3 regions of the Exiguobacterium sp. UBA3491 genome follow, and region 1 is predicted to be linked to each of the others. Evidence: a T-box and tRNA genes for the amino acid it is inferred to sense, from the RefSeq annotation. Region 1 holds a T-box; the other regions hold tRNA genes.
The links. The T-box of region 1 lies ahead of argS (arginine--tRNA ligase). A T-box ahead of a tRNA ligase gene usually reads a tRNA of that ligase, here a tRNA-Arg.
Positions count from the first base shown of each region.

Region 1 (4,269 bases):
CTTCCACTGTATCAATTCCGAGGCTTATAGTTAAGGAAAGTCGGTGACCATCGACGAGGAAGGGGCGATCCATGACCGCATGGCGGACCGTCTCGGCAATCTGAATGGCAGCCTCTTGACTACGATTTCGCAACAAAAGTACGAATTCCTCCCCGCCATAACGAGCAGCGAAGACATCATCATGTTGCAGTTGGATCACCTGGATGCGTCGACCGAGTTCACGAAGGACGAGATCGCCTACTTTATGCCCGTACGTATCGTTGACGTGTTTGAAATGATCGATATCAAACAGAATCACGGAAAGCGGATAGCAATCAGCAGCGAATTCTTGTCGACCGTGTTCGTAAAAGGCACGACTATTTGGTAATTCCGTTAAGGCGTCAGTCCGACTTTCTGTATAGAGTTGAACCGTTTCACGAGAGCGTTCTAGGACGCGACAAAAGATACGGAGTAGACGAGATAATTCGTCGGCATTCGTCGCATCATAGGCGTCTGCGACTTGATGGAACAGAATGATCGAGACATCGACTTCTCCGCTCGTAATCGAAGGAATTGCTAGCATTGAATGGCGATCGACAGGCAATCCGATTTGAATATCGTTTCCCCAGTCGCAACGAAGACCATAGATGATCGGGGTATGCAAATCGTCGGCTGTCAAAGAGTGAAACAGCGGTAACACATCGATCGGTTGCTTCGTCCGGATGTCATAGATGACTTGTTTCCGCTGTTGTTGAATCGAAATCCAGCCTTCAGAAAACGGTAGCAGATGCGGTAAATCGAGAAGTAACGAGTCGATCGTCTCGCGTTCGAAGCGGGAGATCAATAAGTGTTCCTTCGCATCATCAAATCGTTTAGCATTATCATTTGCTTCAAGTGAGTCACCACGTTCTTGCAACAGACGTTTGAATAAAAAGAGAATCAAGGCGGAGACTGTAGCCGCGACAAGAGGACTTTCATCGTAGAACCAGATCCCAAGTAGAGCACTTAACATGCTGATTCCGTAAACGAGGGACTGAAGCTTCACAAGACGTTGCCAATCGTATTTCAAGAAAAGAAAGCGATTGACGAGCAGACATTGGAAGTAAGAAACAAGGAAGACTGTGATCAAAAAGCCGATGAAGGGAATCAGAGCTTTGGTATACGTAAAGCTTGAGCCGATCGGTCCACCGAGCGCTTCATACGCAAATACCGGAAGCGAGATGTAGACTAAATCAAACAAGGCGTTGATTGGGTAGAGATAGGCGAAACGTTTCCAGCGAATCGCTTTTCGGTGAGACATGAATTGAAAGACGAGAATACCGACTTGGCTTAAAATCAAAGCGTACGTCAAACCGTAATTGAGGAATAAAAATAAAATGATTCCTTCTTGAAACGTATAATAAATGCCGCCACGACGGACATTATCGAACTGAAACAGGAGAACGAGCCCAAACAAATAAAGGGTATTGACGATGGAGATGGAAGGAGGGAAGGTAGGTGGATGAACGATGCCAATCAATAACAATGTCAAGGCGACGAGACTGAAAACGATCCAGCTCGTCCGGGCTACCTGTTGGTAGTAGCGCATGAAACATCCCTCCCCCTGAGAAGTATCTTTTATTCCTATACCCGAATTGTGGAAATTTTGATAAGCCATTTACCAAAAAAATAAGGTTGAGAGAAAAGAAAGAATTGCGTATAATGTGAAAGATATCGAATACAGTCGATGATGAAGAGAGTAACGGTTGATTTTCGTCAACTAGCGAATCAGGGAATGGTGGAAGCCTGAGGACGAACCGGTCGTGAAGCGCACTTCTGAGACGCTACCCGATTCCTGAAAGAAAAGGCGTAGCCGGGGGAACCCCGTTATCCCCGAACAAGGTGGGTGTCAAAAGGACACCAAGAAGAGTGGTACCGCGGTCATTCCGTCTCTTTGCGCGTGGCGCAAGGGGCGTTTTTTATTGCCAAAAATCAGTGAAGCAGGAGGAAATAAAGATGAGTTATAAAACGCAATACGCAGAAGTATTACATCAAGTCATGGAAGGTGCCTTATCGATTGAACAAATCGAACAACTAATCGAGCAACCGAAACATGAAGATCATGGAGATCTAGCATTCCCATGCTTCATGCTCGCGAAAGCATTCCGTAAAGCACCCAATATGATTGCTTCGGACCTCGCAGAAAAAATCGACGCGCCATTGTTCTCAAACGTTCAGGCTGTAGGTCCTTACATCAACGTCTTCTTGAACCGGGAAGTCGTATCGCAAGAAATCGTCAACCAAGTTCTGACGGAAAATGAGACGTTCGGATCAAGTGAAGCCAATGGAAAAACGATTGTCACTGATTTTTCATCACCAAACATCGCGAAACCATTCTCGATGGGTCACTTACGTTCAACGGTAATCGGAAACGCGCTCAACCAAATCTCACGTAAAAAAGGCTATGATGTCGTCGGTGTCAACCATTTAGGGGACTGGGGAACACAGTTCGGGAAATTGATGGTTGCGTACACGATGTGGGGTGAGGAAGAAGCGGTCCGTGCAGAACCAATCAAGGAATTGTTGAAATTATATGTCCGGTTCCACGAAGAAGCGGAAACAAATCCGGCACTTGAAGACGAAGGACGTCTCTGGTTCAAAAAACTCGAACAAGGTGATGAGCAGGCAACAACGCTTTGGACGTGGTTCCGTGAAGTCTCACTTGTTGAGTTCAATCGTGTTTATGAGATGCTCGGAGTTAAATTCGATAGCTTGAACGGAGAAGCTTTCTACAACGATAAGATGCAACACGTCATCGATTTGCTTGAAGAAAAAGATTTACTCGTCGAATCAGAAGGGGCAATGGTCGTCGACCTCGAAGCAGAAGGTATGCCGCCTGCTTTGATTAAAAAGAAGGATGGCGCAACGCTTTATGCGACACGTGACTTAGCAGCTGCTGTCTATCGTCTCGAAACGTACCGTTTTGAGCAAGCATTCTACGTCGTTGGCGGCGAACAAGCGCTTCACTTTAAGCAATTGTTCGCAGTCCTGAAGAAACTTGGATTTGAGAATGTCGACGGAATGCACCATGTACCGTTCGGTTTGATTATGAAAGACGGAAAGAAAATGTCTACGCGTAAAGGTCGGATCGTCTTGCTTGAAGAAGTACTACAAGAAGCAATCGACGTCGCGAAGCAAAACATCGCGGAAAAAAATCCGAACTTAGCGAATGCCGAAGCAACAGCTCGTCAAGTAGGTGTTGGCGCCGTCATCTTCCATGATTTGAAAAATGAACGGATGAACAATATCGAGTTCGATCTTGAGCAGATGTTGAAATTCGAAGGTGAAACAGGACCGTATGTCCAGTATACGAATGCTCGTGCGCACTCATTGCTCCGTAAAGGTAGCTATGATGGCACACCATTCGCTGGCAGTGCCGATGATCATGCATGGGGTGTCGTATCGATGCTGAACCAATTCTCGACGGTCATCGATCGCGCGTTCACACGTCGCGAGCCGTCAATCATCAGCCGTTACGTCTTAGATCTTGCACAAAGCTTTAATAAATACTACGGACACGTCCGTGTTCTCGAAGATGACGCGGCAAAACAATCGCGTCTTGCACTCGTCAAGTCCGTCACGATCGTCTTGACAGAAGGTCTTCGTTTACTTGGTGTCGGCGCTCCGGAAGAAATGTAAGACCAATCCACGAATAAGAAGAGGTAGATTATGAAGACTGAGACGAAAGACCGATTACAGCAAGCTGCTTCACGGATGAAGCAGGAGCCTTTGGCAGAAACCGTCGCCTTCATGGCTGATTTTCACGGGAAACTCGCTGCTTGGTTACCGGGAGAGTCTGTCGATTTCGTTCACGATTTCGTGACGGCGCCGGAAGCTGATTTGATTGCTCCGATCGAAGGAGACGCGTTGCGCACGAAAGACAATTTTGAATTCTTCATGCGTAAAAAACAGACACGAAAAAAACTCGGCGAACTGTTGACGCTTTGGAAGTCGGCGCGCACGACAGAGACGTTGAGTCAAATCGATGCGATCGGATTGAAAAAATGGCTCGCTCGTAATGAATTCCGTTCGGAAGACAAGCCATGGGATTATTTGAACCGTCTGCATGTTCTTCTGTTCCTTGATTTGATGACGACGATCATCGATGATCATCGATTGACGAGTTTGCATGAGCAACTTGTCGGTACAACACCAGTTCCGACGAGCTTCGTTCGTCGTCAAGGGGATGTCCGTCAAGTCATCGAAGCATTCGCGGAAGAGACGAACTTCACACAAGTGGATGTCGTCAAG
Region 1 is NZ_DFQK01000012.1:95,394-99,662, forward strand. Features, by position in the region: gene B4F99_RS03570 (GGDEF domain-containing protein) at 1-1,567, opposite strand, end outside; T-box leader at 1,697-1,915, shown strand; gene argS (arginine--tRNA ligase) at 1,975-3,657, shown strand; gene B4F99_RS03580 (hypothetical protein) at 3,688-4,269, shown strand, end outside.

Region 2 (4,269 bases), on a different contig from region 1:
CGTACATGTGTGTACAACAAGTCACATTATAGCACAATCGTTCTGACGATTACCACTGTTGAACGAATCGTTTCCGGATGTCTCAATCGAAGTAAATTTGCTCGAATGCGATGACTTCCGGATAGAGGATATGCACTCCCTGATATAATCGCTTTGCTAGCGGACTTAAGACACGTTCCGGCTCTTCTTTTTCAAACGACAACCCTGCTAGTTCTTCGCATGCGAGGAGCCATTTCTCCATATCCGACCCGATTGCTTCTCGTTCTTCAAGATGAATCAACTGGTCCGAACGCAAGACGAGCAAGGCTCGAAAAGGATCCATTCGTTCTAATGTATGCATCGATGCGAGTAACGCTTGTTGTTCCTGTTGATGTGCAATCAGCACTTCTTCTAAATCCTGACGCGTCGAGATCGTCCAGTGTACATCTAAATGCGGCACATAAATGTCTGCCGGATAGGACAGATGCTCAATCACACTTCCTAATAACTGATCGATGACGATTAGGCTTTGATGTTCTGTATCCTGAGCACGAAGATACTTGTGTGTAATGTAGTCAAAGAGCGCAGGTGTCCGTTCGAATTCAGCACCAGCCAAATGGCGCATTTGTTCGACCCAGCTTCCATGTTGCAACACATGCATCAACGCCGTTCCAGAAGTTACGGCACTCTGAGTAACATTGTTTTTTTGAACCGGTGTCGTCTTTTGTTCTCGCACCGTCATCCGCTGTTTAATCTCGTCTAATCGAAGCGCAAGTCCATACGGCAGATACGGTGACGCCGAGCGTAGAGCGAGCTTCATTGGATACCGTTCTCCGAGTTCATAAAGAAAGAGTGCGAGCACTTGCTCCACACCCTCGACTTCAAGAAAACGTTCTGCTACAGTCTCGTATCGTTCACGGTCATGCAGTAAAAACGGCTGGATGACATAGAGTCGGTATAATACATCTTCTCCTATCAATTGGTCAGTCTCTAATTCTTTTACCAGCCGTTCTTGTTCAGCTGCCGGCAAACGGAGGACCCGAGCTCGTTCTGCTTCTAGTTCGTGTTCCATCCAGCGGGATGTCTCCATATTCCTGCACTCCTTCATTCAACTACTTATTTCGTAAACGGATCGAGCAAAGACGTCCAGTTCGTGATCGCATCTTGTAATTTCCCTGCCTGTTCGATACCGAGACGATTTAATGTATCGAGAGAGACGTCTGTTTCAAGAAGTCGTGTGATGTCTTCTGATTGATTCACGAACTGCTCGAGCTTTGCACTTAAATTTTGTAACTCTTGCGGTGGATTTTCAAGTCCCGCCAATCGTTGGTCGATTTGGTCCAGCTCTTGATTGAACTGATCAATCGTTCCGTTTTCCTTTAACTTTTCGATTTGTTGGTCGAGCGCTTGCTCCGGATTCGTGGATTCGCGTGCTTTCGTAGCCGCTTCATTCAAAGAAGAAGATAAGTCGGACGTGACTTGTGCGGTATCTTTCGCAATCCCTTGAAGTTCTCCAGCATAATCGACACTATTTTTCACATCGTTGACCTGTTGTTTTGCATCATCAACTGTATTTGAAATCTCACTACATCCTACAAGAAACGTACTGAGTAACAGGACTGTTCCAACTTTCTTCCACATCGCTTTCATCCCTTTCAAGTTCATGATACCTTAATTATAAGCGAAAATTGAAATAAAAAAAAGAGACCGCCCTCGTAAGGGCAGTCTCTATTTTAATTATAGCGTCCCAAGAGGGATTCGAACCCCCGACCGACGGCTTAGAAGGCCGTTGCTCTATCCTGCTGAGCTATTGGGACGTGTCAACACGAATAAACTATACTAGAACAATTCTTTCGTGTCAATCACATTACAAAGATTGCATTTATTTTATTACAAAAATGTTCCGTCGAGGTGAAGTGCATTGACGCGATCCCCGTTCATGTCAAGAAAATCGACAGAATAGCGGTCTTGTTCTACTTCAAGAATCGCATACGTCTTGTCTGGGCGATGGCGTGGCATCCGAATCGATCCTGGATTGATGAATAACACACCATCCCGATACTCCGCCTTCGCAACATGAGAATGACCATACAAAACGATATCAGCTTGCTTTTCGTTCGCATGATGTTGCAAGACATCTAGGCTATATTTGACGTCCTGACGATGTCCGTGGACACAGAGGACCTTATGCTCGTCCATTTCCGACGTGACTTCTTCCGGGAAATCGTGTCCATAATCACAGTTCCCCCGTACAACACGATATGGATATAACGATTCAATGTCGCGCGTCAATTGAGAGTCTCCACAATGAAAAGCCAAATCCACGTCCTGATGCCGTTCGAATATCGTAAGCAGTTCTTGTTCTAGTCCATGGCTATCACTAACGATCAACGCTCTCATTTTCATCACACTCCTAGGAAAGTAGTTAAGTCCTGTTCGAGCTTGCGCAATGCATTGCCACGATGACTGATCATCGCTTTTTCTTCTTTCGTCAACTCAGCAGCCGTTTGTCCACTTGCCGTGACGAACAATGGGTCATAACCGAAACCGTTCGATCCCTTTGCTTCAAAACCGATTCGCCCTTCCATTGTTCCGCGTACCGTCAATGTTTCGCCTGTTGGTTTTGCTAGCGCGAGTACACAAACGAAGCGTGCCGTCCGCTCCTCTTCCGGAACACCTTCTAACTTTTCAAGTAGTAGAGCGTTGTTCGCTGCATCCGACTTTTCAAGACCCGCGAAGCGTGCCGAGTAGACACCTGGAGCGCCATCTAAAGCATCGACTTCAAGACCTGAATCGTCAGCAAGTACTGCGTGACCAAAGTAGGCTGCTGCTTCTGTTGCTTTTAAGAGTGCATTCTCCTCGAATGTTTCACCTGTCTCATCCGTTTCTTTAGCATCCGCATGATCGAGTAACGACTCGACTGTATAGCCGAGACGCCCAAGCATGCTTTTGAGTTCCTTCACTTTACCAGCGTTATGTGTTGCGACGATGACTTTCATTTATGCTCCCCCACTTCTTCTCCTACATACCACCACGAAACACCGAGTGCCTCGCGACCGGTTTCAATCAGTTCCTTAATACCTTTTTCCCCAAGTTCGAGCATTTCGAGCATCTCTTGACGGGAAAAGGTCGACTCTTCTCCTGTTGCTTGCATCTCGACGATTTTACCGGATGACGTCATGACGAGATTGAAGTCGACTTCAGCTGCAGCATCCTCTTCGTAGCATAAATCAAGTAAGGCATTCGATCCGACGATTCCAACTGAGATGGCGGCGATGCCCTCTTTGATTGGTGTATCGGTCAATTTTCCCGCTTGAATCAGTTGATCGATAGCTCGAACGAGTGCTAAAAATCCACCGGTGATCGATGCTGTTCGTGTTCCGCCATCAGCTTGAATGACGTCACAATCGATCCAGATCGTCCGTTCACCAAGTTTTTCTAAATCGACGACCGCCCGAAGTGATCGGCTAATGAGACGTTGGATTTCCATCGTCCGCCCCGTCTGTTTGCCGCGAACGGCTTCTCGTGCAGTCCGCTGAGCGGTTGCCCGCGGTAACATCGAATATTCCGCATTGATCCAGCCTTGGCGTTTTCCACGTAGAAATGGTGGTACCCTTTCCTCGACGGTCGCCGTGCAGAGGACTTTCGTATCACCCAGTTCAATCAAAATCGAACCTTCCGCGTGTTTATTGATGTCAACTGATAACTGTACTGGACGGAGATCGTCCGCCGTTCGTTGGTCTGTCCGCATTTAATCTTCCTCCGTTCCAAGGACGATGCGCTCCGCATGAATGGGCTGATCGAGCCAGTCCGTTGCAATTTGGTCGAATGAGCGGATATCGCCTGTCGCGTAATAACGATGTTCTGGTGTTTGTGTCACATCTGCTGAAATCGTGTTGTAGTCAAGTAGTGCTGCTACTTCGAGTGCGGTTTCATCCCCTGAAGAGATGAGTTGAACGCCTGGTCCGATGACCCGTCCAATGACATCTGCTAAAAGCGGATAATGGGTGCACCCGAGTATTAGTGTATCCATATCGTAATTCATCAAAGGTCGTAGCGTATTCGCCACGACACGTTCGACGTATGCGCCATCCGTCTGCATCGACTCGACGAGCGGAACGAATGGCGGGCACGCTAACGATTCAACGACGACTTGTCCTTCGACATGTCGTAATGCCTTCTCGTAGGAATTACTTGTAATCGTCATCTTCGTTCCGATGACACCGATTCGTTTCGTACGTGTCACCTTGACTGCTGCACGGGCACCCGGATCGATGACACCGATGACAG
Region 2 is NZ_DFQK01000009.1:112,831-117,099, forward strand. Features, by position in the region: gene B4F99_RS02110 (hypothetical protein) at 83-1,069, opposite strand; gene B4F99_RS02115 (hypothetical protein) at 1,096-1,620, opposite strand; tRNA gene B4F99_RS02120 (tRNA-Arg) at 1,723-1,796, opposite strand; gene B4F99_RS02125 (metallophosphoesterase family protein) at 1,870-2,379, opposite strand; gene B4F99_RS02130 (XTP/dITP diphosphatase) at 2,385-2,978, opposite strand; gene rph (ribonuclease PH) at 2,975-3,730, opposite strand; gene racE (glutamate racemase) at 3,731-4,269, opposite strand, start outside.
Region 2: it encodes a tRNA-Arg, which carries the amino acid that the T-box ahead of argS (arginine--tRNA ligase) is inferred to sense. The anticodon was not compared.

Region 3 (4,269 bases), on a different contig from region 1:
CATTAAAGAGAGCGAGAAGATTTCCGATTTCCTTAAGCTCGTTGATGCGACACAATCGATGCTGCGGTTCGAGGATGTCCGGATCTTAAAAGATATGCGTAACTCGGTCAACCGTCTCGTCAACTGTGAGACGGCGAACCTCAACAAAACGGTCGGTGCGGCATTACGCCAAGTCGAGAACATCAAGTTCCTTGAGCGGACGGTCGGGCTCGATGTCTTACCGGATAAGCTGAAGGAGATCGCGATCTTGCGTGTGACCCATCAAGACGTCACGTTACAAGAGCTCGGGGAGATGGTCGAAAGCGGCTCCATCTCAAAATCAGGGATCAATCACCGGTTGCGGAAAATTGATCAAATCGCTGAAAAAGTACGAAATGGCGAGTCGATGATAGGGGCCTTATAAGAGGGTCGCTTGCGGGATGAACCATAGTCTACTATAATATATAGTCGATGCAACTAAATGTTCGAATTAAGGAGTTTTTGAAATGGCTAACGAAAAGAAACGTATTTCGCTGACAGTCGATGCGAAGTTTGATGAAGTGTTAACAAAAAAAGCAAAAGCAATCGGTGTACCGAAAAGCACACTCGTTGCATTCGCAACATCTTTGTTCCTGAAACAATTACAAGCAGAAGAAGAGCTTTCGCCACATGCGAACGCGATCTACTCGCTGATTCGTGAAAACCACGATATCGTTTCAGACATCACAGACTTGATCGACTGATCATCACCCTCTCGTTCTATAAGGAACGGGAGGTTTTTTGTATGTAACGATAACCGACAAGGCTTCACTTTTCTATGGATACAAAAAAAGTGCCTCCCGAAGGAGACACTCTGGATGACTTATGCACGTTCCATGACGCGGTCGATAAGACCGTAATCAGCAGCAGCTTGTGCTGACATGAAGTTGTCACGCTCTGTATCGCGTTCGATGACTTCAAGTGGTTGTCCTGTGTTTTCAGCCATGATTTTGTTGAGGTGCTCACGCATTTTGATGATACGCTCCGCATGGATTTTGATATCCGATGCTTGACCTTGTGTACCACCGAGTGGTTGGTGGATCATGATTTCAGCGTTTGGTAACGCGAAACGTTTTCCTTTTGCGCCTGCTTGTAGCAAGAACGCACCCATCGATGCTGCCATACCGATACAAATCGTTGAAACTTGTGGCTTGATGAAGTTCATTGTATCGTAAATCGCCATACCGGCAGTGATCGAACCACCTGGGCTGTTGATGTAAAGCGAGATTTCTTTATCTGGATCTTCTGCTGCTAAGAACAGAAGCTGGGCAACGACTGAGTTGGCGACGTTGTCGTCAATCGCGCTCCCGAGAAGAATGATGCGGTCTTTTAGCAAACGTGAGTAGATATCGTAAGCACGTTCCCCGCGGTTTGTTTGTTCGATGACTGTTGGAATTAACATAGTCTTTGCCTCCTTATAGTTGGTATGTAGCTTCCTATTCGACTTATCCTTATCATAATCCTTTGGTCAATATTGGTCAAAAGATACGATGCGACTTTTAGGTATTTTTCCATTACAAGGGCAAATGAAACATATCAATATAGAAAAAAGGCAACGCCATTGCTGGCATTGCCTTGTAGTTGAATAAATGGTACACCCGGAGAGATTCGAACTCCCGACACCTGGTACCGGAAACCAGTGCTCTATCCCCTGAGCTACGGGTGCATCTGATGTACTGAACAATTAATAGTATAGCGACATTTTTTCAGAAAAGCAATAGGGAAGGATGACTTTTCTTTTCTCTAGCGACTCAAAAGGGGTTCAGAGCACGTTTTTCAAAACGTTTCTTCTATAATAAGAAGTGAGGGAGGGAAATCGATGGATCAACGCCAGGAACAAACGCAACAGCTGACGTTATCGGCGTCACAACAGTATCAGTTACATGTACTTGAGCAACCAGCGGCAGAACTCGAGGAGGAATGGCGGCGGTTAAAACGACGATTGCACCGCCATTACCCGAATCAGGTTTCGTTAGAGGCCGAGCAGATGGCAGGACATTTGGCATCCTATGAAGACGAGCTTATTGCACAAATACGTTTAGAATCAGTCAGACAGGAAATAGGATATATGGCGGAACAACTCATCGTGTATTTAGAAGCGGACGGTTTATTGCGGACATCGGACGAGGAGCTCGCTGCATCCTTCTCGACCGATGTCGCAACGATTACAGAAGCACGGACACTCTTACAACAATGTGAACCAGTCGGCATTGCTGCCCGCTCGGAGCGCGAGTGCCAATGGTTACAGGCGATCGAGCTAGACGACGCAGAATTGATCGGACTGACGGATCGGTTACGACATGAACCGGCGAGTCAAGTGTTCGCGCAGTTCAGTAAACAGGATCGAGCACGGTTGCGAAAACGATTGACGCGGCTGAGCCGGACACCGAATCTTCCTAAAGAAGAACGACCGGTCATGGCAGAAGCACGGATTCACCTGTTAGATGGAAAACTTCAGATTGACTGGATGACACTCGACATGGATCAGAAGTGGCTCGGATTAAAAGAGGCAACGCCTTTTTTACGCGCGTACGAACGACGTCGCGTTACGATGCATGCCATCCTCTCGGTCTTGCTTGAGCGACAAGAACGCTGGTTCAAGGGAGAACTGCATCTTGAGCCACTGACGAAAAAACAAGTCGCTGAGGCGACGGGGCATCATCCGTCAACGATTGGTCGAGCGATTGCTGCGAAGTATGTCGAGACGGTTCATGGTCTCGTTGCTTTAGAAGACTTGTTCGTCTCACGGACGACAACCGGAGATTCGAGTTTTTTAATTAAACGGCGGATCGCCGAATATATTCAACATAGCGATCGTCCGTTAAGTGATCAGCAATTGACGGATCGTCTGCAAGCAGACGGTCTGACAGTCGCGCGACGGACGGTTGCAAAATATCGGGCAGCGCTTGGTTTAACGAAAAAAACGATGCAGCAAAGGAAGGCGCAATCAGAATGGGATTAAAACGACACAGACACTTAACACTCTATTCACGTCCGGGATGTACGCTATGTGAAGAGGCCGCCATCTTACTCGACTTCGTACTCGATGAGTTTCCGGAATGGACGTTCGAGGAAGTCAACATCGATCAGGATGAAGCGCTCAGTCTACGGTTCTTATATGAAATTCCGGTCGTCATGCATGACGGCGAAATTTGGAGTTATGGCAAATTCCAGACGGAAATGATAAGAAACCGCTTACTTCAAAAAACTTGAGAAACGAGACTTGCAAGGCGAGAAATGGACTGTTATGATAACGGTGTACCAAGTGGGACACGTTATGACATGCGGGACAGAAAGCGTCCAGCTACTTGAGAGGAGAGGGAAATACATGATTCGGCAGTTAGTCCAGATCCAAAAACGAATCGTGCCTGATCTGATCGAAGAAATGCAGACACGCTACGACATCCTTCATTATGTTCGACTGATGCAACCGATTGGACGACGTACGCTTGCGACAAGCCTTGGCTTGACGGAACGCGTCTTACGGCGGGAAGTTGACTTCTTGAAGCAGCAAGACCTCTTAGAGGTCGCGACGCAAGGGATGTCCTTGACAGATGAAGGACGAAACGTTCTTCGCAGCATGCACAGCATCATGGGAGAACTCGCAGGGATCTCAGACATGGCGAAAGCCTTAAAAGAGAGACTCGGAGTACGGGACGTCGTCATCGTACCGGGTGATTCCGATGAAACCTTCTGGGTACAACGAGACATGGGGCGGGCGACCGTCGCACGACTCAAACGAGAGCTTTCTTCAGACCATCACAATACGATCGCTGTCACAGGCGGTACGACGATGGCTTCCGTCGCGGCGATGATGTCGCCAGACAAGGAACACCGTCCGATGACATTCGTTCCGGCACGCGGAGGACTGGGAGAAACGCTCGAATTACAAGCGAACACAGTATGCTCACGGATGGCGTCACGCGCTCAAAGTGATTATCATCTGCTTCACATCCCCGACATGGTCAGTACAGAGACGTTCGTCAAGATGATCGAAGAGCCGAGCATAAAAAATGTGCTTCAAATGATTAAAGGTGCTTCAATCGTGGTACATGGAATTGGTGAGGCGAAAACGATGGCAAAACGTCGTCGCGCGTCTGAGGATCTCCTGACCCGACTGGAACATGAACAGGCAGTAGCGGAAGCATTCGGATATTACTTCGACCGAGACGGGAACATCGTGCACCGGGTCAAGACGGTTGGTCTCCAACTGGCTGACTTGAAGCAAGTCGAACACGTCATCGTCGTCGC
Region 3 is NZ_DFQK01000028.1:67,729-71,997, forward strand. Features, by position in the region: gene whiA (DNA-binding protein WhiA) at 1-403, shown strand, start outside; gene B4F99_RS10100 (hypothetical protein) at 486-722, shown strand; partial or broken gene clpP (ATP-dependent Clp endopeptidase proteolytic subunit ClpP) at 842-1,426, opposite strand; tRNA gene B4F99_RS10110 (tRNA-Arg) at 1,609-1,684, opposite strand; gene B4F99_RS10115 (RNA polymerase subunit sigma-54) at 1,838-2,980, shown strand; gene B4F99_RS10120 (glutaredoxin family protein) at 2,971-3,231, shown strand; gene B4F99_RS10125 (sugar-binding transcriptional regulator) at 3,347-4,269, shown strand, end outside.
Region 3: it encodes a tRNA-Arg, which carries the amino acid that the T-box ahead of argS (arginine--tRNA ligase) is inferred to sense. The anticodon was not compared.